4 regions of the Stenotrophomonas sp. STEN031 genome follow, and region 2 is predicted to be linked to each of the others. Evidence: predicted binding sites of a transcription regulator. Region 2 holds the regulator's gene; each other region holds the start of a gene.

Region 1 (8,348 bases), on a different contig from region 2:
AATCGCAACCGTGTCCATGCCCGACAAAGAATCGCTCGCACCGACGCCGTCACCGCACGCCGGCAACCTGTACGCCGACGACCGTTACATGGTGCGCAATCCGCACCAGGTGCGCCATCTGCTGCAAGGCATGATTGATCAGCGTTCAATGATCAACGTGCACCCGGATGGGCGCGATCAGGCGTTCCCCTCGGCGGTACTGGAAGTCGACATGCATGGCCTGGTGCTGGACGCCAGCCCGGTACCGTCGATCAACCGCACTGTCGAAACTGCCGGCGGCCTGCTCTGCTTCGGCCAGGTCGACAAGGTCATGGTGCGTTTCCAACTGCATGGCCACCGCCGCATCGAGCGTGACGGGCATGTCGCGTTCGAGGTGCCGTTGCCGGAGGAGGTCTACCACCTGCAGCGGCGCGAGTTTTACCGACTGGAAACGCCGGTCGGCGATTCCCCGTACTGCGTACTGCCAGACCCGGAAGGCGATGAGCCCAGCCGTTGGCGTGTGCTGGACATCAGCGCCGGCGGTATCGCCCTGCTGCTGCCACCCGAACAGAACCTGCTGAAGCTGCAGAGCCGCTACCCCGGCTGCATCCTGGAGATCCCGGAAAGTACGCCGATCTCCGTCCCCTTGGTGGTCTGCAACCTGCGCCAGCAGAAGCAACCCAACGGCACCGAAATGACCCGCATTGGCCTGCGCTTCGACGATCTGCCGCGCGGCGCGGACAACAGCATCCAGCGCTACATCTTCCGCATCGACCGCCTGCGCAAGGCACGCAGCAACGGCGATTGAATGAGGCTGCGGCGGCATTCGCCGGTTTCGGGGCCTGCCCTCAAACCGTCCTCCCAGCCAACTATCCGCCAAACTATTGGCGGTCAATAACATGATGGCGCGCACAATTCAGCCTGAGCACGCCGCCGCACCACGCCTTTACCGCTTGGCCTCCTAAAGTCCCCCGACGCTACGCCGATACCGGTGCAACAGCCGCAACGCATCGGCAGCCCGCCAGGACCAGGATCCGCCATGAATGACTCCCGCAGCACGTCCGCCGACACCACCGGCGGCGAGTACCTCAGCTTCACCCTCGGCAATGAACATTACGGCGTGGATATCCTCAAAGTGCAGGAAATCCGCGGCTACGACGCCGTCACCCGGGTGCCGGACGCGCCGGACTACATCAAGGGTGTGATCAACCTGCGTGGCACCATCGTGCCGGTCATCGACCTGCGCCTGAAGCTGCGCCTGGATGAAGCCCGCTATGACGCCTTCACCGTGATGATCGTGCTCAACGTCGAAGACCGCGTGGTCGGCATCGTCGTGGACAGCGTTTCGGACGTGATCCCGCTCAACGCCGAGCAGATCCGCCCGACCCCGGAATTCGGCGCCGCCGTCGATACCCGCTTCATTTCGGGCATCGGCACCCAGGACGACCGCATGCTGATCCTGCTGGATATCGAGACCCTGCTCGACACCGCCGACCTCGGCCAGCCGAGTGTTGCCGAAGAAGCGGCCTGAACTGGCGTTTCGCAAAGTCGATCACAGTTTCATGCATGCGATTCAAGCGCGGCACCTGCAGGCCGATAGCCATTGCATGCCTGTCCTCCCCGACTGGCCTTACTTTCCCTTCCCGGAGTTTCCGATGTACAAGCATGTACTTCCGCTGTTTGCTGCCACCGTACTGGCAACCGTCGCGTTCGATGCCGCCGCCGATGCCGAAATGATCCCGCCGGAAAGCGCAGCGCGTTTCGCCGGCAAGGACGGCATGGTCTGCGGCAAGGTTGAGAAAGCCCGTTACGCCGAAGGCTCCGAGGGCCAGCCAACCTTCCTGCACATGGGCGGCATGTTCCCGCGCCACACCTTCTCGGCCCGCATCGCCGGCAGCAACCGCAGCAAGTTCGGTTTCCCGCTGGAAACCCTGGAAGGCAAGACGGTCTGCGTGATCGGCAAGATCCAGCGCGACGCATCGCGCGCCGAGATCGAAGTGGCATCGCCGGCCAACCTGAAGCTGGCAAACATCAAGTAATCCGCCTTTCGTCACGCCGGCCCCGCCGGCGTGCCACCCCGCGCCTGTGACATGGCGGGGCCTGTTCCCGGAGACCGCGCAAGATGCAGTGGATCAACTCGCTGAAACTCAAGCCGAAGCTGATGCTTACTTTCGGCGTCGTGCTGTTCGTCATGTTGTTGCAGGGCATCGTCGCCTACCGCGGCCTGCACTCGCTGAACAACGTCACCACCGACCTCGCTGAAAACCGCATGCCCAGCCTCCGCACCACTGGTGAGCTGAGCGGCATGGTCAGCGAGTATCGCAATGTCTCCTACCAGAGCCTGGTACGAGCCAGTGATGACGTAAAGGCCGACGCGAAGGCACGTTCAACCGAACTGCGCCTGCAGATCGATACCACCATCGCCGCCTATCCGAAGTTGATCGACAACCCGGAGCAGAAGAAGCTGTTTGACGCTTTTGTCGCTGATTGGGGCAAGACCACCGCCTCCTATGATGCGGTCAACGAAATGCTGGAACTGGATCTGCCGGACGACGCCATCGATACCTTCGTCGGCGAGACCCGCAACCTGCATCGCAAGGCCTACGCGGCCCTGCAGGCACTTGCCGCCAACGACAACACGCGTGCCCAGGCCGCTGCCAAGCAGGCCGCGGAGACCTACCGGACCTCGGCCCTGCTGATCGTCATTGCAGTCCTGGTCGGTGGTGCTGCCGGTCTGGCGCTGATCTGGCTGTTCGCCCGTTCGCTGGTCAACGCGATGCGTGGTGCGGTGGACGTTGCCAACGAAGTGGCCAGCGGCAAACTTGACGGCTCGATCGATGTATCGCGTGCCGATGAAGTGGGCGACCTGCTGCGCGCCATGCAGCGCATGCAGCGCGACCTGCGCGAACGCATTGACCGTGACCAGATCATTGCCAGCGAAAACCTGCGCATCCGTACCGCACTGGATTACTCCTCGACCGGCGTATACCTGACCAACAACGACCTGGAGATCGTTTACGCCAACCGCGCCCTGCTCGACAAGCTCAGCGAACATGGCGAAGAGCTCACCCAGTCGCTGAGTCACTACGACACCAGCAAGCCGCTGATCGGCCAGCCCGTCACCGCGCTGGAGTACCGTGGCGAAGTGGACGCAAAGGTACTGGAAGCACTGGACCGCACCGGCGTGTTCAAGCGCGAAATGCGCTTCGGCGAAGCCGAGTTCGCGCAGACCATTTCGGTGATCCGCGACGACAACAATGTTGCAGTTGGCCATGTGGTTGAATGGCGCGATCGCAGCACCGAGGCCCAGGTCGAGAAGGAAGTGGCGCGCATCATCGAGGCCGCTGCCGCAGGCGACCTCAGTGGCCGCATCGGCACGGCGGACAAGGATGGCTTCTTCCTGCAGCTGGCTGAGCAGATCAACAGCCTGCTGGATGCCAATGCCAGCAGCCTGGAACAGATCTCGGCCCTGCTGTCGGCGCTGTCCCGCGGCGACCTGACCGTGCGCATGCATGGCGAGTACCAGGGCGTGTTCGCCACCATGCGTGACGATGCCAACGCCACCGCAGAGCAGCTGACCGGTATCGTTGGCCGAATCAAGCAATCCTCGGTTTCGATCAATTCGGCCGCCACCGAGATCGCCGCTGGCAACAACGATCTGTCGCGCCGCACCGAGCAGCAGGCTGCCAACCTGGAGGAAACCGCCGCCTCGATGGAGGAACTGACCTCCACCGTGCGCCAGAACGCCGAGTCGGCACGCCAGGCCAACCAGCTCGCCATCGGCGCTGCTTCGGTAGCCTCGCAGGGCGGCGACGTGGTCAGCCAGGTGGTGACCACCATGACCCAGATCGAGCAGTCCTCACGCAAGATTGCCGAGATCATCTCGGTGATCGACGGCATCGCCTTCCAGACCAATATCCTGGCCTTGAATGCGGCAGTGGAAGCCGCCCGTGCTGGCGAACAGGGCCGCGGCTTCGCCGTGGTCGCCTCGGAAGTGCGCACGCTTGCACAGCGTTCGGCGGGTGCCGCCAAGGAGATCAAGGGGTTGATCGACGACTCGGTCGGCAAGGTCGCCGACGGCTCGGCCCTGGTCCGCAAGGCCGGCACCACCATGGGCGAGATCGTCGCCTCGGTGCAGCGCGTGACGGACATCATGGCCGAGATCTCCGCCGCATCGCAGGAACAGTCCGCGGGTATCGAACAGGTCAACCAGACCATCGTGCAGATGGACGAAACCACCCAGCAGAACGCAGCGCTGGTCGAAGAAGCGACCGCGTCCGCCCGCTCGATGGAAGAGCAGGCCGCGCACCTGGCCAACGTGGTCTCCGTGTTCCAGCTGGAGGAAGGCTCTGCAGTCACCGACGCCCCGGCTTACGTACGGGAACCGGCGCCCCGCCCTGCGGTCCAGGCAGCAGCGCCGGCACCGCGCCGCCGCGCCGCCGCCGCACGCACCGCAGTAGCTGAACTGGCCGACTCGGATTGGCAGGAGTTCTAAGAAACACCATCGTTGGTTGTGGCGGCAACACTGCAAACCAGAACGATTGAGTCACCCGAGATCCGATGCCAGTCGCTGGCATCGGATTTCTCTTTTTGTGGGAGCGGCGTAAGCCGCGAAGCTGACATACCGCCGGTCGAGGTACCGCCAGCGACTGCAAGCGACACCAGCGTCGCGGCTTACGCCGCTCCTGCAAGCAAACGAAACAACACACCGGTCAGCTTCTTCGCATACGTGAACGGATTGGCAGCTTTCGCTGAAAGCCCCCTCCAAGGCGCTCAACTCGGGCCCCAACTGGCCGATATACCGGTATCCCTTCACGCAGCGCTGATACCGCAAGGTAACCAGCGGATTCGATGACTATCTCCTCGCTCTGGAACAACTACATTTCCAACATCTCGGTCAGGCGCAAGCTGAACCTGCTGACGGCACTGATTGTGATCGGCGTCATCGCACTGTCGGTCATTGCGGCACGCATGCAGTACCTCGACCTGTATGAGACCCGCAAGGCGGCCTTGCGCGCCCAGGTGGAGATGAGCTATGGGGTCCTCGATCATTACGCCAAGGAAGCCGAGACCGGCGCGATGCCGCTGGATGAGGCCCAGAAGTACGCCATTGCCGCGCTGCAGAAGATGCGCTCGGATGGTGACGTCAACTATTTCAATATCTACAACACCGAGTACGTGCTGCTGATGCACCCGTTCCGCGCCGACCTGGTCGGCAAGGACATGAAGGACTTCCGTGGCGAGGACGGTGTCCGCCTGTACTACGAGCAGGTGGAAGCTGCACGCAAGGGTGGTGGCTACGTCGCCTATAGCTGGGCCAAGCCGGGCAAGGACGGCGTAGTCGGCAAGCTGGCCTATGCCGGGATGTACAAACCCTGGAACTGGGTGGTTTCCAGCGGCGTCTACATGGACGATCTGCAGGCCCAGGCCCTCAAATTCACCGCCATCATGACCGTGGCTGGCGGCGTGCTGGTCGTGCTGGTGCTGGCATTGAGCTGGATCATCGGCAATCGCATCGTGCTGCCGCTGCGCAACGCGACCGCCGTGGCCACGGCCATTGCCAACGGCCGGATGGACAACCGGATCACCGCGCCCAGCAAGGACGAGACGGGTCAGCTGCTCAGCAGCATGGCGCATATGCAGGAGCAGCTGCGGGCCGTGATCGGCGCGCAGGCCGAGATGGCGCGCCAGCATGATGCCGGCATGATCCGTTACCGCATCGATGCCAGTAAGTTCCCCGGTGACTACGGGGTGATGGTTGAGGAAACCAACGTATTGGTCGCCAATCACATCGACGTGAAGATGCAGGTCATCGCGCTGGCGCAGCGCTACGCTGTGGGCGACCTCAGCCAGGACATGCCGTTGCTGCCGGGCGACAAGCGCGTCATCACCGACACCATGGCCGCGATCAAGAGCAACCTGGCTGCCATCAATAACGAGATCAAGCGCCTCGGCAGTGCCGCCGCAGCCGGTGACTTCAGCCTGCGCGGTGATGAAGGGCGCTTCGAGCACGACTTCCTGGCGATGGTGCGGGCGCTGAACAGCATGATGCAGGTCAGTGACGACAACCTGGGCGAGGTTTCGCGGCTGCTACGCGCACTTGCCGATGGCGATCTCACCGTCAAGCTCAGCGGCGATGCCCAGGGCGTATTCGCCCGCATGCGGGACGACGCCAATAGCACCGTCAACCAGCTGGCCGGCATCGTCTCGGGCATCCAGCAGTCGGCCGACAGCATCAACCTTGCCGCCGGCGAGATCGCCACCGGCAACGCCGATCTGTCGCGCCGCACGGAAATGCAGGCCGCCAACCTCGAAGAAACCGCAGCATCAATGGAGGAGCTGACCTCCACCGTCCGCCAGAATGCGGAGTCCGCCCGCCAGGCAAACCAGCTCGCCATCGGTGCGGCCGGGGTAGCCTCGCGTGGCGGTCAGGTGGTGGAGGAAGTGGTCACCACCATGGGGCAGATCCAGCAGTCCTCGCGTCGCATTGCCGACATCATCAGTGTCATCGACGGCATCGCTTTCCAGACCAATATCCTGGCGCTGAACGCTGCGGTGGAAGCCGCGCGTGCCGGCGAACAGGGCCGCGGCTTCGCCGTGGTTGCTGCCGAAGTCCGCACCCTCGCCCAGCGCTCGGCGGGTGCCGCCAAGGAAATCAAGTCCTTGATCGAGGACTCGGTCGAACGTGTTGATGAAGGCTCGCAACTGGTGCAGCAGGCGGGCACCACGATGGGGGAGATCGTCTCGGCGGTGCAGCGCGTCACCGACATCATGGCCGAGATCTCGGCCGCTTCGCAGGAACAGTCGGCGGGTATTGAACAGGTCAACCAGACCGTGATGCAGATGGATGAAACCACCCAGCAGAATGCCGCGCTGGTCGAAGAAGCCACCGCCGCCGCCCGCGCAATGGAAGAACAGGCCAACCTGCTGGATCAGGCTGTGGCCGTGTTTCAGCTGAGCGCACAACCCGCTGCGGCCGCACATCCACAAGCTCTGGCACTGGCCAGCTGAGCGAACCGCGACCATGATCGATCTGGACAGCAACCAGCGTGACTTCGAGTTCAATGATCGCGACTTCCGTCGCGTCTGCGAGCTGATCCATGCCCGGGCCGGCATTGCGCTGGCCCCGGCCAAGCGCGACATGGTCTACGGACGTCTGTCGCGGCGGCTACGCAACCTGGGCCTGCGCTCGTTCAAGGACTATCTGGACCAGCTGGAGCAGCATGGCGGCGATGAATGGCAGGCCTTCACCAACGCCCTGACCACCAACCTGACCTCGTTCTTCCGCGAACCGCATCACTTCGACAAGCTGCGCGAGGAGTTGCAGGCGCGTGCCACGCGCGCGCCGCTGAAGCTGTGGTCATGCGCAGCCTCCACCGGCGAAGAGCCCTATTCCATTGCAATCACCGCCTGCGAGGCCTTCTCTTCGATGACGCCACCGGTGCGCATCATCGCCACCGACGTCGATACCCAGGTGCTGGCCACCGCCAGCCAGGGCGTTTACGCGATCGACCGGATCGCGGGCCTGGACCCGGCAATGAAGCGACGGTACTTCCAGCGCGGCAGCGGCCCGAACGAAGGCAAGTGCCGGGTTGTCCCCGCGTTGCGCGCCCTGATCGAGTTCCGCCCGCTCAATCTATTGTCCAACCGCTACGACGTGGGCGGACCGTTTGATGCGCTGTTCTGCCGCAACGTGATGATCTACTTCGACAAGCCCACCCAGCGCGGCATCCTCTCGCGCCTGGTACAGCATATGGACGATGACAGCCTGCTCTACACCGGTCATTCGGAGAACTACCTGCACGCCGCAGATCTGATCCAACCTTGTGGACGCACCTTGTACCGCCGCAGCCGCAGGAATGGCGCATGAAGAACCCGCAGCACTATCCCGATGAGGTGATGCGCTACCGCGATACGCGCTTCCAGACGATTGCCGCCAAGCTCCTGCCCACCCAATACTTGGTGGTGGACGACGACACCGCCTTGACCACCATCCTTGGCTCGTGCGTGGCCGCGTGCATCCGCGATCCCATCCTCGGCATCGGCGGCATGAATCACTTCCTGTTGCCCGAAGGCAACATCGGCGACGGTGCGCCCGCACGCTACGGCAGCTACGCGATGGAACTGCTGATCAACGACCTGCTCAAGCGCGGTGCCCATCGCAAGCGCCTGGAAGCAAAGGTATTTGGCGGGGCCAACGTGCTGAAGGGCTTTACCAGCAATCCGGTGGGCACCCGCAATGCGGAGTTCGTCCGCCAGTATCTGCGCGCCGAGCATATCCCGATCGTCGCCGAAGACCTGTGCGGCATCCATCCCCGCAAAATCTGGTTCTTCCCGGTCACCGGCCGGGTAGTCGTGCAGCGCCTGCC
Region 2 (8,348 bases):
GCTGCTGGGTCACGAGGAAGTGCAGCAGTTGCTGGCCACACTGGCCAAGAGCGCCCCGAAGCTGGCCGAAGACCTTTCGCCCAAGGCGCTGCCACTGTCCACCGTGGCCCGCGTGCTGCAGAACCTGCTGGTCGAGCGCATCCCCATCCGCCAGCTGCGCAAGATCGCCGAAGCCCTGGTCGAAGCCGCACCGACCACCCAGGACGCCGCCACGCTCACCGCCGCGGTACGCAACACGCTCGGCCGCTTCATCGTGCAGGAAATCGCCGGCTCCTCGCCGGAGCTGCCGGTGTTCACCCTCAACCCGCAATTGGAACGCGTCTTGCAGGAGTCAACACAAGGCAATGGCGCCGCACTGGAACCTGGTCTCGCCGAACGCCTCCACCAAAGTCTTGCCGATTGCGTCGGCAAGCAGGAGGCCCGCAACGAGCCGGCTGTAGTGCTGGTACCGGCCCCGGTACGCGCCGCGCTGGCGCGCCTGGTCCGCCACAGCGTGCCCTCGCTGTCGGTCCTGGCCTACAGCGAAGTGCCGGAAGACAAACGCCTGAAACTGGTCGGCACGATCAGCTGAGGCAGCCCGAAAGCCGACGCCGGCAGCCATGCCGGTGACGGAAACCAGACACCTGCTGCACCGCACCCATTCCGCAAGAAGGAGCCCGCCACGTCATGTTCGACATCGCCAACGCCACTCCTTCGCCGCAGCCCCACTCCCGGTACCAAAGCATGAAGATCAAACGTTTCGTCGCCGCTGACATGCGCACCGCCATGAACCTCGTGCGCAAGGAGCACGGCCCCGACGCCGTGATCCTGTCCAACCGACGGATCGAGGAAGGTGTCGAGATCGTGGCGGCCGCGCACTACGACGAAACCGCAGTGAAGCAGGCGCTGGAAGCCAGCCGCCCGGCACCGCCGGCACCGGCCAAGCCGCGCAGCGCCGCCGAAGCCATCATGGCCGCGATGACCCGCCGCAAGGCACCAGAGCCGGAGCCCGTCACCGCCACCACCTCGGCCGTCGCCGCTTTGGCGCGCTCGGCGGTTGGCGCCACCGGCCGCTCCATCGACAACAGCATCGAACTGGCACCGGGCAGCCGCTTTGCTGGCCTGCTCAAGCCCGCCGAAGTTGAACCGGTGGTGCCACGCGCCCCGGCTCCGCAGACCTTCTACGCCACACAGCCGGCCAGCGCCGACGAACTGCCGATCGTGCCGGCTTTCCGTCCCGTCGGCAGCGCCGCGGCGATTGCGCCGTTGGCGGCCGCTCCGGCAGTCACCCAACAAGCCAGCTTTGCCGACGCCATCGCCGCCGTCACCATGGCGCCCCCTGCGCCGATCGAACGCGCACGTTTCGTCATCGACCCGCCGATGCCGGAGCCGGAGTTGCAGCAGCCGATCGCTGCCGTCGTTCCAGCAATTGCTGTCGCACCGGTGTTCAACCCTGCCCCGGTCGCCGTGGCCCCCGTCGCTGTCGCGCCCGCAATCGAGGCAATCGCAGCCCCGGTCGCTGCGGCAGCACCCATCGCCGCCGTCGCTAGCCCGCAGCCGGCGGAAGCGCCGGTCACCAGCGCTGCTGAAGCCACCGAAACTGCGGCCGCCGCCACCTCCCCGGTGAGCGCAGTGACCAGCGCACCGGTGATCATCGCTCGCGACGACGAACAGCTCAGCCAGCTGCGCCAGGAAGTGGCCGGCATGCGCCACCTGATCGAGCGCGAAATGAACCGCTTCACCGACGAGCGCCTGCGTGGCAGCGCGGTGCGCGCCAATGCCTTGGACCTGATGGACGAGTACGGCTTCGACGCCGGCCTGGCCCGCGATGTCGCTACCCAGATTCCGGCCGACATCGACCCCAGCCGCGCCCGCGGACTGATGCTGGGGCTGATCTCCAAGAAGTTGCCGATCGCCCCGGTCGACCCGATGGAAACCGGCGGCGTTATCGCCCTGGTCGGCCCCACCGGTGCCGGCAAGACCACCACCATCGCCAAGCTGGCCTCGCGTTTCGCCGAAGCCCATGCCGCCCGCGACGTGGCCCTGGTCACCACCGACACCCAACGCATCGGCGCCCGCGAGCAGCTGTACGGCTTCGGCCGCCAGCTCGGCATCGCCGTGCACGAGGCCAATAGCGGTACCGACCTCAACCAGCTGCTGCAGAAGCTGGCCGACTACAAGCTGGTGCTGATCGACACCGCCGGCCTGGGCCAGCGCGACCGCGCCCTCACCGCCCAGCTGCAGTGGCTGCGCGCCGCCGGCCAGATCCGCACCCTGCTGGTGCTGCCGGCCAATACCGCCTTCCAGGACATGGACGAAGTGGTGCGCCGCTTCAGCGCCGCCAATCCGCAGGGCGTGGTGCTGACCAAGCTGGACGAGACCGGCCGCTTCGGTTCGGCCCTGTCAGTGGCGGTCGATCACCGCCTGCCGATCACCTGGGTGACCGACGGCCAGGACGTTCCGGAAGACCTTTATCGGGCCTCTGCCGCAAATCTTGTACTCCGCCTTGAAGATTTGCGCCGCGCGGCCGATATGCCCTGCAACACGGAGTTGAACAATGCAGTCGCGTGAGTACGCCAAGCTGACCAACACCTTTCCGCTGTCGGCAACCCGGCACGAACCGGCCGGTCCGGTACGCACCATCGCGGTGACGGGCGGCAAGGGTGGCGTAGGTAAAACCAATGTCTCGGCCAACCTGGCCGTGGCACTGGCAGGCATGGGCAAACGCACCCTGCTGCTCGACGCCGACCTGGGCCTGGCCAACATCGACGTGGTGCTGGGCCTGCAGCCCAAGCACACCCTGGCCGACCTGGTCGCCGGGCGCGCCACGCTGGAAGAAGTCATCATCGAAGGCCCGAACGGCGTGCTGGTCGTGCCCGCCGCCTCCGGCCGTCGGCACATGGCCGAATTGCAGCCGGCCGAGCATGTGGGCCTGGTCAACGTGTTCTCCGAACTGGAACGCGACCTCGATGTGATGATCATCGACACCGCGGCCGGCATCACCGACAGCGTGCTGACCTTCTGCCAGGCCGCCCAGGACACCGTGGTCGTGGTCTGCGACGAGCCGGCCTCGATCACCGACGCCTATGCGCTGATCAAGGTGCTCTCGCGCGAACGCGGCGTGGACCGTATCCAGGTCGTGGCCAACATGGTCCGCGACCCGAACGAAGGCCGCGCCCTGTATGAAAAGCTGGTGCGGGTCTGCGAGAAGTTCCTGATCGATGTCTCGCTGAACTACCTGGGCTGCGTGCCGCAGGACGACTGGTTGCGTCTGTCGGTGCAGCGCCAGCAACCAGTGGTGAAGCTCTACCCTTCCGCGCCGGCCTCGCTGGCGATCAACGAAATCGCCCGTCGCACCGCGCGCTGGCAAGCCCCAACCGCCCCGCGCGGCGGCGTTGAGTTCTTCCTGGAACGCATCATCCAGCAGAAGGTGAAGGCATGAACAATGCAGCCGCTCACTACCGTGAAGTCCAGCGCAGCGCGGCCAATGACTGCATCGCCCGCCACGCCGACCTGGTACGCCGCATCGCCCATCACCTGGCCGCGCGCCTGCCGGCCAGCGTCGAAGTCGACGATCTGATCCAGGCCGGCATGATGGGCCTGATCGAAGCCTCGCGCAGCTATGACGCCGAACAGGGTGCATCGTTCGAGACCTATGCGTCGATCCGTATCCGCGGCTCGATGATCGATGAGATCCGTCGCGGCGACTGGGTGCCGCGCTCGGTGCACCGCCGCGCCCGCGATGCCGCCGCCACCATCCGCCGGCTCGAGCAAAGTTCCGGCCGCGCGGCCAGTGCCAGTGAAGTGGCCGAGGCAATGGAGCTGCCGCTACCCGAATACATGCGGCTGGTCGAAGACGCCTCGCGCGGCCAGGTGCTGAGCCTGGAATCACGCATCGAAGACCAGGGCGAGTTGGACACCCCGACTACCGGTGGGCCCACCCCGCAGCAGGTTCTTGAGCGCAGCCAGTTCGGCACCGAGCTGGGCAAGGCCATCGGCCAATTGCCCGAGCGCGAACAGCTGGTGCTGTCGCTGTACTACGAACAGGAATTGAACCTGAAAGAAATCGGCGCGGTATTGGGCGTCAGCGAATCCCGCGTCTGTCAGATCCACGGCCAGGCCATGCTGCGTCTGCGTGGCCGACTGAAGATTTTCGAGGCGGCCGACGCCGGCCTCGAGGAACCATGAAGAGGAAAGCCTTTTGAACAAGAACATGCGCATCCTGATCGTTGACGACTTCTCGACGATGCGTCGCATCGTCAAGAACCTGCTCGGCGATCTGGGCTTCACCAACACCGCCGAAGCCGAGGACGGGCATGCCGCGCTGTCATTGCTGCAGAGCCAGCCGTTCGATTTCGTCGTCACCGACTGGAACATGCCGGTGATGACCGGCATCGAGCTGCTCAAGGCGATCCGCAATGACGCCAAGCTCAAGACCTTGCCGGTACTGATGGTTACCGCCGAGGCCAAGCGCGAGCAGATCATCGAGGCCGCGCAGAGCGGCGTGAACGGCTACATCATCAAGCCCTTCACCGCGCAGACGCTGGAAGAGAAGCTGGGCAAGATCTTCGAACGCCTGGCAGCGAGCGCCTGATGGACCGCCTCGGGGAAGCATTGAGCGACAAATCGGCCCTGGTGCAGCGCCTGCAGGACGCACTGGCAGCATTGGAAAGTGGCGATGAGGCTGGCTGGCGCCGGGAAATCGACGCACTCGCCGCCCTGCGCGCGCAGCCGATGATGTCCGGCCTGGGCCGGCTCGCCCGTGAACTCGGACAGGCCCTGGGCGAACTGCCCAGCGTGCCCAGCGAAGCCGGCGAGCTGGACGATGCCTGTGCGCGTCTGGACCACGTCGTGCAGATGACCGAGCAGGCCACCCATCGCACGCTCGACCTGGCTGAAGAATGCCGGGCGCTGACCGAGCGTCTGCGTGCGGATGGGCTGAATGCCGAACAGGGCGAAATCCTCGAACGCATCCGCCACAACCTCACCGAAGTCGCGCTGACCCAGAGCTACCAGGACCTGACCGGGCAGATCATCCGCCGTGTGGTTGGCATCGTCCGCCGCGTGCACGAAGGGTTTGGTGCGCTCGGTCTGCCGCCGCCGGAAGAAGACGCACGCAACCATGGCCTGGCCGGTCCCGCCGTCAATGGCCTGGACCGCCATGCCGTTTCCCAGGTCGACGCCGACGATCTGCTCTCGGACCTGGGGCTGTAAGCCATGAGTGCTTTTGCCGACGACATCGCCGCCGACTTCATCCTCGAAGCGCAGGAGATCCTGGATCGTCTCGGCGAGCAGCTGGTGACGCTGGAGCAGGCACCGCACGACAGCGACCAGCTCAACGCCGTGTTCCGTGGTTTCCACACCCTCAAGGGCGGCGCCGGTTTTCTGGCGATCACGCCAATGGTGGAGCTGTGCCACGCCGCCGAGGAAACCCTGGGCATGGCCCGCGCCGGCAAGGCCGAACTGCTGGCGCATCATTTCGATGCCGCCCAGCAATCGCTGGACTGGCTGCAGGCCATGCTCGACGCGGTGTCTTCCGGCACCGATCCAGAGCACGCGCCCGCCGCGCTGATCGCGCAGTTCGATGTCGGTACCGCCGCGGCCGTTGCCGCGCCGCAGCCGACCGCGGTCGCCGTCAATGCAGGTGACAGCGACCTGATCAGCGAAGACGAGTTCGAGGCCCTGCTCAACGAACTGCATGGCAGCGGCACACCCGGCGCCCAGCCCATCGCCGCCAGCAAGGCCGGCGATGACCTGATCGACGAGGACGAATTCGAGGCACTGCTGGACAAGCTGCACGGGGGCGCGGCGCCCGGTGCCGTCGCCGTGCAGCCCATTGCGGCCACGCCGCCGAAACCGAAGCCGGCACCCGCGACGCCCGCCCGGCCTGCGCCCGCGGCTGCCAAGCCGGCCGCTGCAAAGGCCGCCGAGCCCGAGCACACCGTGCGCGTGGATACCAAGCGCCTGGACGCCATCGTCAATCTGATCGGCGAACTGGTGCTGGCGCGCAATCGGCTCAAGACCCTGCGCACGCGCCTGAAAGACGAAGAACTGGACCGTGCGGTTTCCACCCTGGACATCGCCACCGCGCGCCTGCAATCGGCGGTGATGCGCACCCGCATGCAGCCGGTTGGCAAGGTTTTCTCGCGCTTTCCCAAGGTTGCGCGCGATGTCGCCCGCTCACTGCAGAAGGAAGTCGACCTGGAGCTGATCGGCGCCGATACCGAACTGGACCGCAACCTCGTCGAAGCGCTGGCCGATCCCTTGGTGCACCTGGTCCGCAATGCCATCGACCATGGCGTCGAATCGCCGGAGCTGCGCGAAGCCCAGGGCAAGCCGCGAATGGGCCGGGTACGGCTATCCGCCCAGCAGGAAGGTGACTACGTCAGCATCGAGGTGCAGGACGACGGCGCCGGCATTGACCCGGAACGTCTGCGCGCCAAGGCCCGCGACAAGGGCCTGCTTGACCCGGAAGCCGCCGCCCGCCTGACCAGTGAAGAGTGCCTGCACCTGGTCTTCCTGCCCGGTTTCTCTACCAAGCAGGAAGTCACCGATATATCCGGCCGTGGCGTCGGCATGGACGTGGTGCAGTCGCGCATCCGCGAACTCAGCGGCCAGATCCAGATCCAATCCGAGCTGGGCCGCGGCAGCCGCTTCCTGATCCGCGTGCCATTGACGCTGGCGATCCTGCCCACGCTGCTGGTACAGGCTGGCGAAGACGTCTACGCCCTGCCCCTGGCCCGCGTGATGGAAGTGCTGCACGCCCCGGCCACCTCGTTGGGCTGGTTCGACGGTCGCGCGGTGCTGGACCGCAAGTCCCACACCTTGGCCCTGCTCGACCTGCGTCAATGGCTGGGCATCACTCCAGCACCGTCGACCTTGCTGACCATCGTCGTGCTGCAGATGGGCGAAGCGCGCTTCGGCCTGGTGGTGGACCAGGTACGCGGCCGCGAGGAAGTGGTGATCAAACCACTACCGCGCGCCCTGCGCGGCCTCAACGGCTATGCCGGCGCCACCTTGATTGGTGATGGCCGCATGGCACTGATCCTGGATGTGGATGGGCTGCGAGGGGTGCAGGGCTGAGCAATGCAGACGCGAGCGGCCTGCAATCTCGCGATCCCGCTAGTCCCCTCTCCCGCCTGCGGGAGAGGGCAGCCCCGCGAAGACGGGGCGGGTGAGGGGCGCTTTCAGCTTTCAAAGCCAGAGCTGCCCTCACCCCAACCCCTCTCCCGCAGGCGGGAGAGGGGCTAACAAAAGCAACAGCGCCTGCAACAACAGCTGCACCGCTCACTGATTCAAGACCGTTACAACGAGGCCGATATACGCACCATGGACCGACTCAGCATCATTGGACTCTTCCTCGCCCTCGCCTCCCTGGTGGGTGGCAGCATCCTCAAAGGCGCCGGCCTGTCCTCGCTGTGGTCACCTGCTGCCTTCGTGATCGTCATTGTCGGCACCCTCGCCGCCATCCTGCTGCACACCTCGCCAGCGGTCTTCAAACATGCCTTCAAGATCGTGCGCTGGGTCATCCGGCCACCGGCCAGTGATCGTCGCGCGCTGGTCCAGCAGATCGTGGACTGGAGCAATATCGCCCGCCGCCAGGGCCTGCTCGGCCTGGAACCGCAGGTGGACCTGCAGGACGACCCGTTCATCCGCAAAGGCCTGCAACTGGTGGTTGACGGTGTCGAGCCGGACACCATCCGCCACATGCTGGAAATCGAGCTCGGCAGCCAGGAGCAACAGGACCTGGCCGCCACCAAGGTGTTCGAAGGCATGGGCATCTACGCGCCCACCCTGGGCATCATCGGTGCCGTGCTCGGCCTGATCGCGGTGATGAAGAACCTGGCCGACCCCAGCAAGTTGGGCCACGGCATTGCCGCCGCGTTCACCGCCACCATCTATGGCATCGCCTCGGCCAACCTGCTGTTCCTGCCAGTGTCGGCCAAGCTCAAGAGCGTGATCGCCAGCAGCTGCCGTGAGCGCGAGATGATCATCGAAGGCCTGATCGCCATTGCCCAGGGTGAGAACCCGCGCAATATCGAAAACAGCCTGGCTGGCTTCGTGAACTGAACCATGGCCCGTCGCAAGCATCACGAAGAGCACGCCAACCATGAAGCATGGGCAATCCCCTATGCCGACCTGATGACGCTGTTGCTCGCGTTCTTCGTGGTGATGTACGCGATCTCCTCGTTGAACGAAGGCAAGTACCGGGTGATGGCCGATGCCCTGACCACGGCCTTCGGTGGCGCACCACGCACCATCACCCAGGTCCAGGTAGGCAACATGCAGATCCAGGGCGGCGGCCACGACACCCCGTCGGTGATCCGCTCGCCCAGCATGACCGGTGGTGCCATGGCCGACCCAACCCA
Region 3 (8,348 bases), on a different contig from region 2:
AGATCACCCTGGACCTGCGCGAGGCCGGCGAGCAATGCAGTCGGCACCGCGTCTTGCGGTTGATGAGGGCAGAAGGTCTGCGTGCCCAAGTCGGCTATGGCCGCAAGCCGCGTCATCGCGGCGGCCCGGCGGGCGTGGTGGCCAACGTGCTCAACCGGGACTTCGGGCCACAGGCACCGAACAAGGTCTGGGTCACCGACATCACCTACATCCGGACCTACGAGGGCTGGCTGTTCCTGGCGGCGGTGATGGACCTGTATTCGCGCCAGATCGTGGGTTGGGCAACCGCTTCGACGATGACCAGCGATCTGGTGCTGCAGGCACTGGTGGCGGCGGCGTGGCGGCGCAAGCCCGGTCCTGGCGTGATGGTGCACTCCGACCAGGGCTGTCAGTTCACCAGCAGCGATTGGCAGTCGTTCCTGAAAGCGTACCGGATGGTGCCGAGCATGAGCCGACGCGGGAACTGCCACGACAACGCCGTGGCCGAGAGTTTCTTCAGCGTCTTGAAGAAGGAGCGGATCAAGCGGCGGATCTACCCGACACGCGCCATGGCGGCATCGGACGTGTTTGACTACATCGAGATGTTCTACAACCCGATCCGCCGGCATGGTTCCGCTGGCGGACTGTCACCGGTAGAGTTTGAAAGGCGCTACGCGCAGAGCGGCGACTGAGTGTCTACAGAACTCTGGCCGGTCCACCTTCTCAATGGTGGCTGTATGCAAGGCGTACTCTCCTGTACGGATCCTGTTGAGCAGGAACCATGCCAAGTAGTGGGTTGTGATAAATGGCACTGCTAGCGGCGCAATCAGTGATACGCGGCGCGCGAGAATGACGCTGTGCGTCACAAATGTTAGTGAAATTCACATTTCACGACAACCACCGTCACATTCATAAATGGTGGAGCGCCTTCCCGTAGGACCAACCAAAGCGGTTGCCAAGCCTCACAAACCATAGCGGAGGCCGAGAGAATTGGAGGGGGTGGGCGCTCTTTACTAGCGAGCGTCTAGTTCTGGACTGGCCATCTTGGCCACATACGCCAATTGGTACCAAATTGGCATCTACCGCTAGAGGTCAGTCAGCGAAGAGGTCAGAGCCGGCAGCTATGAACCTCTCACTGAAGTGCTAAGGGCACTGATACCACTCAGCCCTTTGAGCGAACGTTTGCAAACAGATGCGTTAGTTGATTCGGCTCTAGGGGGCGCGACAATAAGTAACCTTGATACACATCGCAGCCCAGCTGTTTGAGATGTTCGCGCTGCCCTTGGGTTTCTACACCCTCTGCAACAACACGTAGATTCAGCGCTCGCCCCAACGCAACTATTGAGGCAACGATGGCAGCATCTTCAGAGTTCGATTCCAGATCGGTGATGAAGGCGCGATCGATTTTTAGCTCTGTTGCAGGCAATCGCTTCAGATACAGGAGGCTTGAATAGCCGGTACCGAAATCATCGATAGCAATCTGTACACCCATTGCCGTAAGTTCGTCCAAGACCCTCAAAGTTGCGCCGGCATCGCGCATGGCCGTCGTCTCTGTAATCTCGAGCGTAAGCAAACCAGGGCCAAGATTATTGCTTTCTAATGCCATCCTTACCGTATCGATAAGGGCGGCTGAAGAGAACTGAAGCGGCGATAGATTGATCGCCACACTCGGAACCTGGTATCCATCGTTCTTCCATTCCCTTGTTTGCCGACAAGCCTCATTCAGAACCCAGTCGCCCAGTGCCAGAATCAACCCGCTGCGCTCCGCGACTGGAATAAATTCACTTGGCTGCAAGAGACCATGCTCTGGATGACACCAACGGACAAGTGCTTCCAAGCCAACCAACGAGCAATCTGGGCCGGCGAATTTTGGCTGGTAATGTAGAACAAGTTCTTTACGATCTATGGCCCTTCGTAGGTCGCTCAAAAGCTCAAGCTGTTGATGAGCGCTGACGTTCATGGAAGGCGAATAGAACGTATATCCGTTCCTGCCATTGTTCTTAGTGTGGTACATCGCTGCGTCGGCATGTGCCACTAGCTCTCGCTCAGTGGCTCCGTCGGAAGGATACATAGCCACGCCAATGCTAGCTGTGACATGCACTTCAGCAGACTCGATACTAATAGAGAGGGCTACTGTGTCGATTATCCTCTGAGCTACAACAGCAGCATCCTGAGAATCACTGGTGGGCACGATCAAGACGAACTCATCGCCGCCCATGCGCGAAAAAGTGTCTTGGCTTCGAAGCAATTCGCGGATCCGTTCAGCGACGCTCAGGAGAAGGGCATCGCCGGCTTGGTGACCATAGGCGTCGTTTATGCTCTTGAATCCGTCCAAATCAAGAAACATGACAGCAAACTGTTCGCGTTTTCGCTGTGCCTTCTCAATAGACTGTTCAAGTCGATCCTGAAGGAGAACGCGATTGGGAAGCCTTGTCAGCGGATCATGTAGAGCGGCCTGCACGAGTTGATCGTGTGCACGCGCCAACGACCTGGAAAGATGGCGCGTTCTTAGATGCATTTGGCGATCCAGCACCGATACGATCAATGCAACTCCCATAATCGCGACCGTAGTGACAACTACCAAGACTGCCAGCCAATGTGCTGGCACACCACCATCACGCGCTGCACCGCACCAGCTGCCCGGCAAGAACCGCGCAGCAGCCATGCCAGTGTAGTGCATGCCTACGATCGCAAGCCCCATGATCACGGCCGCAACAAAGCGCCAACGGTATTGTCCGCGCGCACCTGCTCTAAGACGAAAGGCAATCCATAGCGCGGTGCCTGACGCTGCGATTGCGATCAAAATGGACAAGACGAACCAAGTGGGGTCGTACTCTATTCCGGGCTGCATCTGAAGCGCAGCCATGCCCAGGTAGTGCATCATCGCGATGCCGAGCCCCGTAAGGGTCGCGCCAAGCATCAGCCTGCTAACCGGGAGCTTGGGCCTGGAGACCAGCCAGAGCGCGAAAACCGACGCGCCGATCGCGGCAATCATCGAATAAAGTGTAATGGCAAGGTCGTAACCGAGCGGTATCGGTAAGTCGAACGCCAACATCCCGACGAAATGCATCGACCAAATGCCTAGGCCCATCGCAAGGGAGCCGCCGATCAACCACCAGCGCGACGCGACGCCCTTAGTTGCAGCCACCCGGCCTGCCATGTCCAATGCAGTGTAGGAAGCGAGAATTGCTACAAGAAGCGAAAGTAGAACCAGAATATCATTGTAAGTTCCAGACATAGCGTATCCATACAGTCCAGCGGCATTAGTTCTTAGCGAAGATCAGCGATCTAACTCAGTTACTAAATTTCTAGGCAGCAGAAGAAGCGATGTTAGAAGAGTCACTGTTCGATGCCCCTCCACTGCTCGCGACCATACTGAAAAGCGCCTCAGCCTGCGCCTCTAATGCCCGGGCAGAGCAAGAAATCCCATCGATCAGACGCGTGTCCTGTTGAACGCGCTTGTTGATTGCTTGCAATGCTTGGTTGGCGCTCTGAACGCCTTCACTCTGCTGCTGACTCGCGCCCGCAATCTGTTCGACGGTTGCCGTTACTTTGAGAACAGCGCCGAGAACTTCTTGCATGACATTGCCGGCTTGCATGGTCAAGCGCGTTCCATCAGTCACTTGATCTCTAGCGCTTCCAATCAGGTCGCGTATTTCCTTAGCAGAAACGCTGCAGCGTTGCGCCAGGCTTCTGACTTCCTGCGCCACCACGGCAAATCCTCGCCCTTGCTCTCCTGCGCGCGCCGCTTCCACGGCTGCATTTAACGCAAGAATATTGGTTTGGAACGAGATGCCGTCAATGACTCCGATTATTTGCGCCATGCGCTCGTTGGCTGCCCTAATCTCTTCTGAAGTCGTAACGACTTCCGAGATCACTGCGACTCCACGCTTAGCGGCATCCGCAGAGTTCTTGGCTACCTGGCGGGCATCGTCAGCATGTTGGGAGTTGGCGCGCACATTGTGGGCTAATCCTTCAATCGACTCTGAAGTCTGGCGGACAAACTCAGATTGAGACATAGAGCGTCCTGCCAGATCATGGTTGCTAGCAGCGATGCCACGAGCAGCGGTACGCACGTTCTGTGCGATATCCGTGGCTTGAATCACCAGTTGACGCATTTCGTGGGCGGAGCGGACTTGCTCTGTCACGTCCGTTGCATACTTAACTACCTTAAATGGATGTCCGGAAGCGTCAAAAATCGGATTGTAGGAAGCTTGGATCCATATTTCCTGACCGAGCTTTCCGAGGCGCCTGTACCGACCAACATCGTATTCACCACGCCCTAGCTTTCCCCAGAAAGTTCGATATTCTTCCGAGCGCCCATAGTCTGCATCCACAAAAATGCTGTGATGCTTTCCGCGAACCTCGTCTAGCCGATAGCCCATCGCAGCCAAGAAGTTCTCGTTGGCATCGAGTATCAGTCCGCTCATCGAGAATTCGATGACTGACATGACTTTTCCGATTGCCTTTATGCGCCCCTCTGCATCCGCAGAGATCGTCACCTGTTCTGTAATGTCGGTAGCGTACTTAATCACCTTGTACGGCAAGCCTGAAGAATCTAGTACAGGATTGTACGAAGCCTGTATCCAGACATCCCGATTCCCTTTTGCCACTCGTTTGTAGCGACCGGCATCAAACCTTCCTTGACTGAGTTTCCGCCAGAATTCAGCGTACCCCTCAGAATTCTTGGTGTTGAGATCGACAAAGATGCTGTGATGCCTGCCCTGGATCTCATCCAATCGATAACCCATCGTATTTAGAAAATTCTGATTGGCGCTCAGGATAGTCCCCTCCAGTGAGAACTCAATTGAAGCCATAACTTTGTCGATAGCATCAATGCGCCCTTCGTACTCACTCGTTCGATGCATCTGATCGGTGATGTCAGTCGCGTACTTGACGACTTTGTATGGCTTTCCAGCTTTGTCCAGAAGCGGGTTATATGAAGCGTTTAACCACACTTCTCGTCCGCCTTTTCCAACGCGGCGAAAACGACGAGCTTCGAAGTTCCCGGCTCGGAGACTGTCCCAGAATGTCCGGTAGTCGCCATCGCTACGTTCTGATGGCGGCACAAACATGCTGTGATGCTGTCCTTTGAGCTCATCAAGACTGTAGCCCATGATGTTCAAGAAGTTCTGGTTGGCGTGCAGGACTCTGCCCTCCAGATCAAACTCGATGACGGCCATCACGCGATTGACGGCAGTAATTTGAGAACGCTCATCCTGGCACCCGACAAGAAAACGGCTTCGGGCCCGTGCCTGCTTTAAGAATGAGCGCATCTCGCAATCCTGTAGAATTTTTATCGATATTCCTCCCCTTAGCGGCCCCGCTTGGCTGAACTTTAAGGGTCCGATCCGACAGCAAGTGACCGAAAGTTATCGCGAGGGCCTTTTCTGCCCAACGGGCGCAGCTGCGGATGGACCCAAGCCGTCGTAGAGAGGGTCGGCCTCGGCAATGAACTGCCATCGCCCACTACTGGTATCGCCGCTCTCTAGTGCAAAGATTGGCTTGCCGCGCATCGGCAAGAGACAGTCAGCAATGGCATTAGTTTGGTCTGGTTAGCGAAGAGAGCACGCTCGCGACTGATTCACCCAAGCAGAAACGCTCGAATAGGTTAAGCAGATCGAGTCCGGATTCTCGTTGTTCCATTTCGTTAGCCACCATGAGAACTCGGATCATGCTGAGGTAGGCAACTAGGCGCTCCCTCAATGCCTCGCTAAGAGTTGGGTCCGATAGGTTGGCAAGCAACTCATGCTCCAAGTCATCGAGGCGACTCTTGCCCGATTCTCGTGACATCGCAGCCATCGTCGATTGTTCCTCTTCACTTGCCACCATTAGCATACGAGCTATGTTGACAAACGCGAGTAGGCGAACTCTGGACACATCGCTTAGACCACCCTGCGACAGCTTGAGAATCAAGCTGCTTTTCAATTGTCGAAAGCCGTAGCCAACCAGGGGCCTCTCCATATAGCTCCTTTCCTTGGACCGTCCCAGAAACGGCCTGATCATAGGCCCGCCAGGATCGGGGCAACAAGCAAACTTGCAGCTGCAACCAAAACGTGGTCGCCGATCGTTTTGGCTGGGGCAGGCCGAATTTGAGTGATCCTTAAACGCGCGAAGAATTGATAGCTCGCATGAATTGCTTCGATGTCGAGATGCGTGGCTCGTTCTGCCCGGGCATTCTCAGCCCCGCCCTTTCACTTGACTGAGCGAGGCTGATATCTAAGTCTTGAGCTAATCTTCGTTCCGCCAGATACCTCTCATCAGTTGACGGCCCATTGCTTCTACCGATCGCATCGGTGATGGGCCTCCACTGCTGTCCCTGCGTTGTAAGCCGTGCACGGCCATACCGGAGCGCAACCTATCCAGACTTAGGACGTCACTTCTCGGGTGCGGGCTCGATCATCCGCAGCACATCGCGCTTCTGCTGCCGGGTCAGCCCGTTCCATCGCAGCAGGACCTTGGCGAGCAGTTCATCGCTGGTGTACAGGAAGGCCGGGGGTACGCCTAAAGCCTCGGCCAGTCGCTCGCTGGTCTCGAGCTTGGGCTCATACTTGCCACGCTCGTATTGGTTTACGCGGGGGCTGGCCACATAGGGATCCATACCGGCCCGGATGCCCACTTCCTTCTGCGGCAGACCCGCACGCAGGCGGGCCTGTTTCAGGCGACGGGCAAAGGTCGGCAGTGAGTCGGCGGACGATGGCACACGCGCACCCTATGGCAATACCGTAAGGATGGCGCATGTACCCTATGTTGCATACTAAGATATTCTTAGTTTTCAAGCAACCATCCTGCCTTCCGCAGTTGTCATGTCCCGCCCAAGCGCACCAACCGCCGGTTCCGATCCCGGGGCCTCCACGCACACGCCCTCCGGCGCAAGCCAGATTGCCACGCTGGAGGAACTGGGCCTGCGCGGGACCTTGTTCTTGGCGGCACTGCTGAAGGCACATGCCGATCGACTCGCCTTGGCCCCAACCCACCACTCAGCCCTGCTGGTGCTAGATACGTTGCGGGGGATGGGCGTGATCCAGGTGCCATGGCCTGACCAGCGGTGGCAGATCCGCCCCGACGCCCACGTCGACGTCCCCCCGCTTTCAGTAGCGGGGCCATTTAGAGTCCGGGGTTAGGGTAGCCGATCTTGGCCATCCGTTTGGCGTAGGCGGCGGGCGTCAGCCCGCCCAGTGCTTTCTTCGGTCTCTCCTCGTTGTATTCCCGGCGCCAGGTCTCGATTACGGTGCGAGCGTGAAGGACGTTTTGGAACCAGTGCTCGTTCAAGCATTCGTCGCGCAGCCTTCCGTTGAAGCTCTCGATGTAAGCGTTCTGGTTCGGCTTGCCCGGCTCGATCAGCCGCAGCACGACACCTCGCTCATGTCCCCACTTCACCATGGCCTTGCCGCAAAACTCTTTGCCATTGTCCGAGCGGATCACCAGAGGCAGGCCGCGGCGTAGCGCGAGGCGGTCCAGAACGCGAGCCACCCCATTACCCGAGATCGCCCGCTCCACTTCGACGGCCACCGCCTCGTGGGTCGCATCGTCGACGATGGTCAGACACTTCAGCACGCGCCCCTCGCCAGTGCGGTCGAATACGAAGTCCATCGACCACACCTGGTTGGCCGAGGTCGGCCGGAACAGCGGCTGCCGATCACCAACCGGCACCTTCTTGCGCTTGCGGCGCCGCACCTGCAGCTTGGCTTCCTGGTACAGCCGTTCAACGCGCTTGTAGTTAACCGGCCAGCCTGCCTGCCGAAGTTTGAGGTGGATCATCCCGACGCCGTATCTTTTGTGCCGGATGGCCAGCGCATGGATCTGTTCGCGCAGCTCGACGTTCCGGTCGGGCCGGGCTTGGTAGCGGAACGCACTGGCGCTCATCCGAGCCACCCCCAAGGCCCGCCGCTCGCTGAGACCGCGATCGATCATCTCCCGCACTAGTGCCCTACGCACCGGTGCGGTCACGGCTTTTTTCGCAGCACGTCCTTGATGACGTCGTTCTCGAACATCTGCTCGGCAAGCAGCTTCTTCAGCCGGGTGTTCTCCGCCTCCAGCTCCTTGAGCCGCTTGGCATCGGACACGCTCATGCCGCCGAACTTGCTGCGCCACAGGTAGTACGAGGCTTCGCTGAAGCCATGTCGGCGGCATAAGTCCTTGACCGCCATGCCGGCGTCGGCTTCACGCAGGAAACCGATGATCTGTTCTTCGGAAAAGCGTTTCTTCACGTCCAATCTCCTGGTCAGGTGGGATTGGACTCCAATTCGCCGTGCTACTCAAAACCGGGGGGACGTCGGGATCTCAAGGATGAAAATTCATTGCGCGAGGCGTGCAGGGTGGCGCAAGAGCGGCATCGGAGTCAGCGCCACCTGGATGATTGGCTGAAG
Region 4 (4,862 bases), on a different contig from region 2:
AACGCCGCGCTGGTGGAAGAAGCCACCGCTGCCGCACGCTCGATGGAAGACCAGGCCACCCAGCTGACCGAGGCCGTGGCGGTGTTCCGTACCGACGCCTTGCAGGCCATGACCGCACAGCCGCTGCAGGCCAAGCCGGCAATCGCCGCTGCCGTGGCGCCAGCCCGCCGCCTGCGCGCGGTTGCCCCGGCGCAGCGCGGCAACGCTGCCGTGCGTATCGACAACGAAGGCGATTGGCAGGAGTTCTGATCGCCCGCTGGTCCCGTGACAGACGGCGTCCCCGGCAACGGCGACGCCGTCCACGTTTTCATCACAGGACACTCCAGCAACGCCCGCAAATGCCGATGTACTGACAAACCCCTTACCTTCCAGGCCAGCAGCACCCCATGTCCTTGCCCACGAACTTCCTAACCCGCAGTATTGCAATGCGCTTGATGCTGGGAACGGCATTGGTCGCTACGTTCGCATTCGGCCTCACCGCCTTGTTCATCTACCTGCGCAGCAGTGATGCGCTGCTGTCGGCATCCCGGGTCAGCCTTGAGAACATGGCCGAACTTGAGGCCCAACGCATCTCCGCCGAACTGGGCCGCGGCTTCGAGGCCAATGACACCTTGTCACGCAGCTTCCTGGCCTTGCGCCAGCAGGGCGGCTTCAGTCGTCTGAGCGCCGCGCAGGTATTGCATTCCCAGGCACTGAACAATCCGCAATGGGTGGGCGTCGGCACCTTGTGGGAACCACAGGCATTCGATGGCGACGACGCCAACCACATCGATAGCGACGGGCACGATGCCAGCGGTCGTTTCATGAGCTATTGGGCCTGGCAGGACGGCGCGCCAGTGCAGGAGCCGTTGCGTGGCTACGACGTGCCTGGCGACGGCGACTGGTATCTGCAGCCCGCCGCCAACAAGAAGCCCTCGGTGCTGGAACCCTATAGCTACGAGATCGGCGGCAAGAAGATCCTGATGACCACGCTGGCAACACCCATCGTGCAGGATGGCCAGTTCCTGGGTGTGGTGACAGTGGACTTCGCCCTGCAGTCGTTGCAGGACCGCCTGTCCAAGATGCGCCCGATGCAGCAAGGCTATGTGCGCCTGCTGTCGCCGACCGGCACCATCATCGCCGACCGCGACCCGGCCAAGGTCGGCAGCAAGGCCGACGATGCCGACACCCGCGCGATGCTGGCCAACACCGCCAGTGGCAGGATCACCTTCGAGCAGCATCACGACGCGGCCCTTGACCAGGACATGGTGGAAACCTATGTCCCGTTGAAGATAGGCAACGCCGAGCAGACTTTCGCCTTTGGCGTGGTGGTGCCCCGCGCCCTGCTGATGCAGCAGGCACGTGCCCTGCTGTGGACGATCATCGTGGTCGGCATCGTTGCCGCCCTGCTGCTGTGTGGCGCGCTGTTCCTGCTGTTGCGCAGATTTGTGTTCACGCCACTGAACCAGGCCGTCGCGCTGTCCGACAACATCGCAGCCGGCAAGCTCGACAACGCCGTCAGCGTGCAACGAGACGACGAACTGGGGACCCTGCTCACCTCCATGCAACGCATGCAGGCACAGTTGCAAGCGGTGATTGGCGCGCAGCGCAAGATGGCCATGCAGCACGATGCCGGCACGATCAGCCATCGCATGGATGAGGCGGCCTTCCCCGGCGACTACGGAGTCATGGTCAAGGAAAGCAACGCGCTGGTGAATTCGCACATCCAGATGCTGTTGTCGGCATTGGACGTCATCAAGCGCTATTCCAATGGCGACCTGTCGATCGACATCGAACGCCTGCCTGGCGAGAAGGCCGTCATCACCGAGACCGTCGATGCGGTCAAGGCCAGCCTGTCGGCGATCAACAACGAGATCAAGCGCCTGGCGCACGCCGCCGCCCAGGGCGACTTCTCGGTCCGCGGCGACGCGGCGGCCTACCAACACGACTTCCGCGACATGGTCAGCAGCCTGAACCAGCTGATGGAAACCACCGATGGCAACCTGTCCGAGCTGTCCAAGCTGTTGCAGGCCATCGCCCGTGGCGACCTGACCGTGCGCATGCAAGGCGATTTCCACGGCGTATTCGCCGACATGCGCGACGACGCCAATGCAACCGTAGGCCAGCTGACCGATATTGTTGGCCGCATCCAGCACGCTGCCTCCAGCATCAACCTGGCTGCCACCGAGATCGCCACCGGCAACAGTGACCTGTCGCGCCGGACCGAGCAGCAGGCTGCCAACCTGGAGGAAACTGCTGCCTCGATGGAGGAACTGACCTCGACCGTGCGCCAGAACGCCGAACATGCGCGCCAGGCCAACCAGCTCGCCATCGGCGCACATGGCGTGGCCAGCCAGGGCGGCACCGTGGTTGGTCAGGTGGTGACCACGATGAGCGCCATCGAGGCCTCGTCGAAGAAGATCGCCGACATCATCAGTGTCATCGATGGCATCGCCTTCCAGACCAATATCCTGGCGCTCAATGCCGCGGTGGAAGCCGCACGTGCCGGTGAACAGGGCCGTGGCTTCGCCGTGGTTGCCTCGGAAGTGCGCACCCTCGCCCAGCGTTCGGCGGCGGCGGCCAAGGAGATCAAGGGCCTGATCGACGACTCGGTCGGCAAGGTCGGCGAAGGCTCGGTGTTGGTGCAGCAGGCCGGCACCACCATGGACGAGATCGTTACCTCGGTGCAGCGCGTGACCGACATCATGGCCGAGATCTCGGCAGCCTCGCAGGAACAGAGCGCTGGCATCGACCAGGTCAACCAGACCGTCATGCAGATGGACGAGACCACCCAGCAGAACGCCGCGCTGGTGGAAGAAGCCACCGCTGCCGCACGCTCGATGGAAGACCAGGCCACCCAGCTGACCGAAGCCGTGGCGGTGTTCCGCATCGCCGCTGACGACGCCCGCAAATCCTCGGGAAAAACAGCAGCCAGTGCCGTTGCACCGCCGCCGCGGCAGCGACTGCGGCCAGTCGCCACCAGCGCACGTGGCGGACAGACTGCGCTGAAAATGGATGACGGCGACTGGCAGGAGTTCTGATCTGCCAATCGCCCTACAGGCCCCCGGCAAGCCATGCCGGGGGCTTTTTTGTGCGCGAACGTTCGCCGGCTGAGTAAACCGGGTAGTAATGCACCCTCAAACGCTGATCGTAAGAGAGTAGATGAAACAATGTGAAATAGTGGTGGCACGCACACTCCATGCGTTGGGCCCATCACTCATTCCTCGTGATGAATTTGAACCGCTAAGTGAGGTGATGTTGGCGTTAACAACTGTGCTGAATTCTTCAGAATTTCCGTCAGAAAACCTTCTACAGCGAACGCAGAGAACGCCGTTATCGGCTATGACAACGCCCGCATAGGATTGCGGCGTGGACACTGCGCTATGTGATCCAGGGCAGCAAGCAGCCCCTGCACAGCGCCCCAATCTGCAGTCGATCCGGAGAGTCAGAGATGGAGTTCTTTCGCAACCTCAGCATCGCCAGAAAACTCGCAGTTGCTTTCACCCTGACCACACTGACTACCCTGGCAATGGGCGGCTTTGCGGTGCAGCGCCTGCACCAGGCCACGAACCAGCTTGGCGAGGTCAGCGCCCGCTACATGCCTGCCGTGCAGTATCTGGAGCGGATGCGCGCCGACCTGGCGGAAATCCGCATCGCCGAGTTGTCCCAGCTTGCCCATTTGCATGAACCGGGTTTCGTCGCCGAGTACAACCAGCGCATCATCGACCAGCGGCAGAAATTGGTCGAGCACCGCAAGCAGTACGAAGCCCTGCCTGCCGATGCGACCCAGCAGAGCCTGTACGCCGAGCTGGGCAAGACCCTGGATGCCTACCTCGGCGCACATGCCCTGATGGAAAAAGCCATCAGCGAAGGTCAGTTCGAGCTGGCCCAGAACATCTCCAACGACCAGTCACGCATCAGCCGCCGCGACCTGTTCGAGGCCGTCGAGAAACTCAGCGCCCACGTTGCATCGGTACTGGACAAGGAAGTCGCCAATGCCAATGCCGCGCAGACGCGCAGCAGCACCGCCATCGTGGTCTGCATGCTGCTGTTGGGGCTGCTGTCCGCGGGCCTTGGCATGGTGATCGTGCGTGCCATCGTGCGACCGGTGAACGATGCATTGCGTGCCGCGGACGATGTCGCCAACGGCCGCCTGGACGGCACCATCGACAGCAACCGCAAGGACGAAGTCGGCGCCTTGCTGGTCTCGATGCAGCGCGTGCAACACCAGCTCAAGGCAGTCATCGGCGCGCAGATCGAGATGGCGCGCGAGCACGACCAGGGCATGATCAGCTTCCGCATCGATGAGTCCCGTTTCCCCGGCGAGTACGGGCGCATGGTGCGTGAGGTCAACACGCTGGTCGCCCAGCATATCGGCGTCAAGATGCGCGTGGTCGAGGTGATGCGCCACTATGCACGCGGCGACCTGTCGGTGGACATGGACCGTCTGCCGGGCGAAAAGGCAGCCATCACCCAGGCCATGGACGGTACCAAGGCCAGCCTTTCAGCGATCAACAACGAGATCAAGCGTCTGGCCCACGCCGCCGCCGCCGGTGACTTCAGCCAGCGCGGCAACGCCGACCAGTTCGAGCACGACTTCCGCGGCATGGTCGGTGGTGTCAATTCGCTGATGGAAACCACCGAAGACAATCTGGGCCATCTCTCGCAGTTGCTCCAGGCGGTTGCCCAGGGTGACCTGACCCATCGCATGGAAGGTGATTTCCACGGTGTCTTCGCGCGCATGCGTGACGACGGCAACGCTACGGTCGACCAGCTGAGCAGCATCGTCTCGCGCATCCAGGCAGCCAGCGGCAGCATCAGTCTGTCGGCCAGCGAGATCGCCACGGGCAACGATGACCTGTCGCGCCGCACCGAGCAGCAGG

Evidence for each region. Region 2 encodes FliA, which starts transcription of late flagellar genes. Its sites were predicted from a motif close to TAAAGTTTNNCNNNCNNNGGCCGATAA; they were not measured.
Region 1: a site for FliA is predicted at 942-968, ahead of ACVOLQ_RS16420 (chemotaxis protein CheW). Genes of this name have one in related genera too.
Region 3: a site for FliA is predicted at 5,294-5,320, ahead of ACVOLQ_RS17610 (methyl-accepting chemotaxis protein). Genes of this name have one in related genera too.
Region 4: a site for FliA is predicted at 3,281-3,307, ahead of ACVOLQ_RS16430 (methyl-accepting chemotaxis protein). Genes of this name have one in related genera too.

What each region holds. Positions count from the first base shown of each region.
Region 1 is NZ_JBRREA010000041.1:22,094-30,441, reverse strand. It holds gene ACVOLQ_RS16425 (flagellar brake protein) at 17-787, shown strand; gene ACVOLQ_RS16420 (chemotaxis protein CheW) at 1,019-1,510, shown strand; gene ACVOLQ_RS16415 (hypothetical protein) at 1,635-2,018, shown strand; gene ACVOLQ_RS16410 (methyl-accepting chemotaxis protein) at 2,102-4,474, shown strand; gene ACVOLQ_RS16405 (methyl-accepting chemotaxis protein) at 4,831-6,990, shown strand; gene ACVOLQ_RS16400 (CheR family methyltransferase) at 7,004-7,849, shown strand; gene cheD (chemoreceptor glutamine deamidase CheD) at 7,846-8,348, shown strand, end outside.
Region 2 is NZ_JBRREA010000073.1:2,880-11,227, forward strand. It holds gene flhA (flagellar biosynthesis protein FlhA) at 1-571, shown strand, start outside; gene flhF (flagellar biosynthesis GTPase FlhF) at 958-2,550, shown strand; gene ACVOLQ_RS20240 (MinD/ParA family ATP-binding protein) at 2,537-3,421, shown strand; gene ACVOLQ_RS20245 (RNA polymerase sigma factor FliA) at 3,418-4,167, shown strand; gene cheY (chemotaxis response regulator CheY) at 4,181-4,573, shown strand; gene ACVOLQ_RS20255 (protein phosphatase CheZ) at 4,573-5,193, shown strand; gene ACVOLQ_RS20260 (chemotaxis protein CheA) at 5,197-7,062, shown strand; gene ACVOLQ_RS20265 (flagellar motor protein) at 7,309-8,049, shown strand; gene motD (flagellar motor protein MotD) at 8,053-8,348, shown strand, end outside.
Region 3 is NZ_JBRREA010000049.1:22,952-31,299, reverse strand. It holds partial or broken gene ACVOLQ_RS17620 (IS3 family transposase) at 1-671, shown strand, start outside; gene ACVOLQ_RS17615 (putative bifunctional diguanylate cyclase/phosphodiesterase) at 1,142-3,217, opposite strand; gene ACVOLQ_RS17610 (methyl-accepting chemotaxis protein) at 3,288-5,162, opposite strand; gene ACVOLQ_RS17605 (helix-turn-helix domain-containing protein) at 6,356-6,682, opposite strand; partial or broken gene ACVOLQ_RS17600 (IS3 family transposase) at 7,087-8,189, opposite strand; gene ACVOLQ_RS17595 (McrB family protein) at 8,280-8,348, shown strand, end outside.
Region 4 is NZ_JBRREA010000041.1:31,615-36,476, reverse strand. It holds partial or broken gene ACVOLQ_RS16440 (methyl-accepting chemotaxis protein) at 1-249, shown strand, start outside; gene ACVOLQ_RS16435 (methyl-accepting chemotaxis protein) at 387-3,020, shown strand; gene ACVOLQ_RS16430 (methyl-accepting chemotaxis protein) at 3,431-4,862, shown strand, end outside.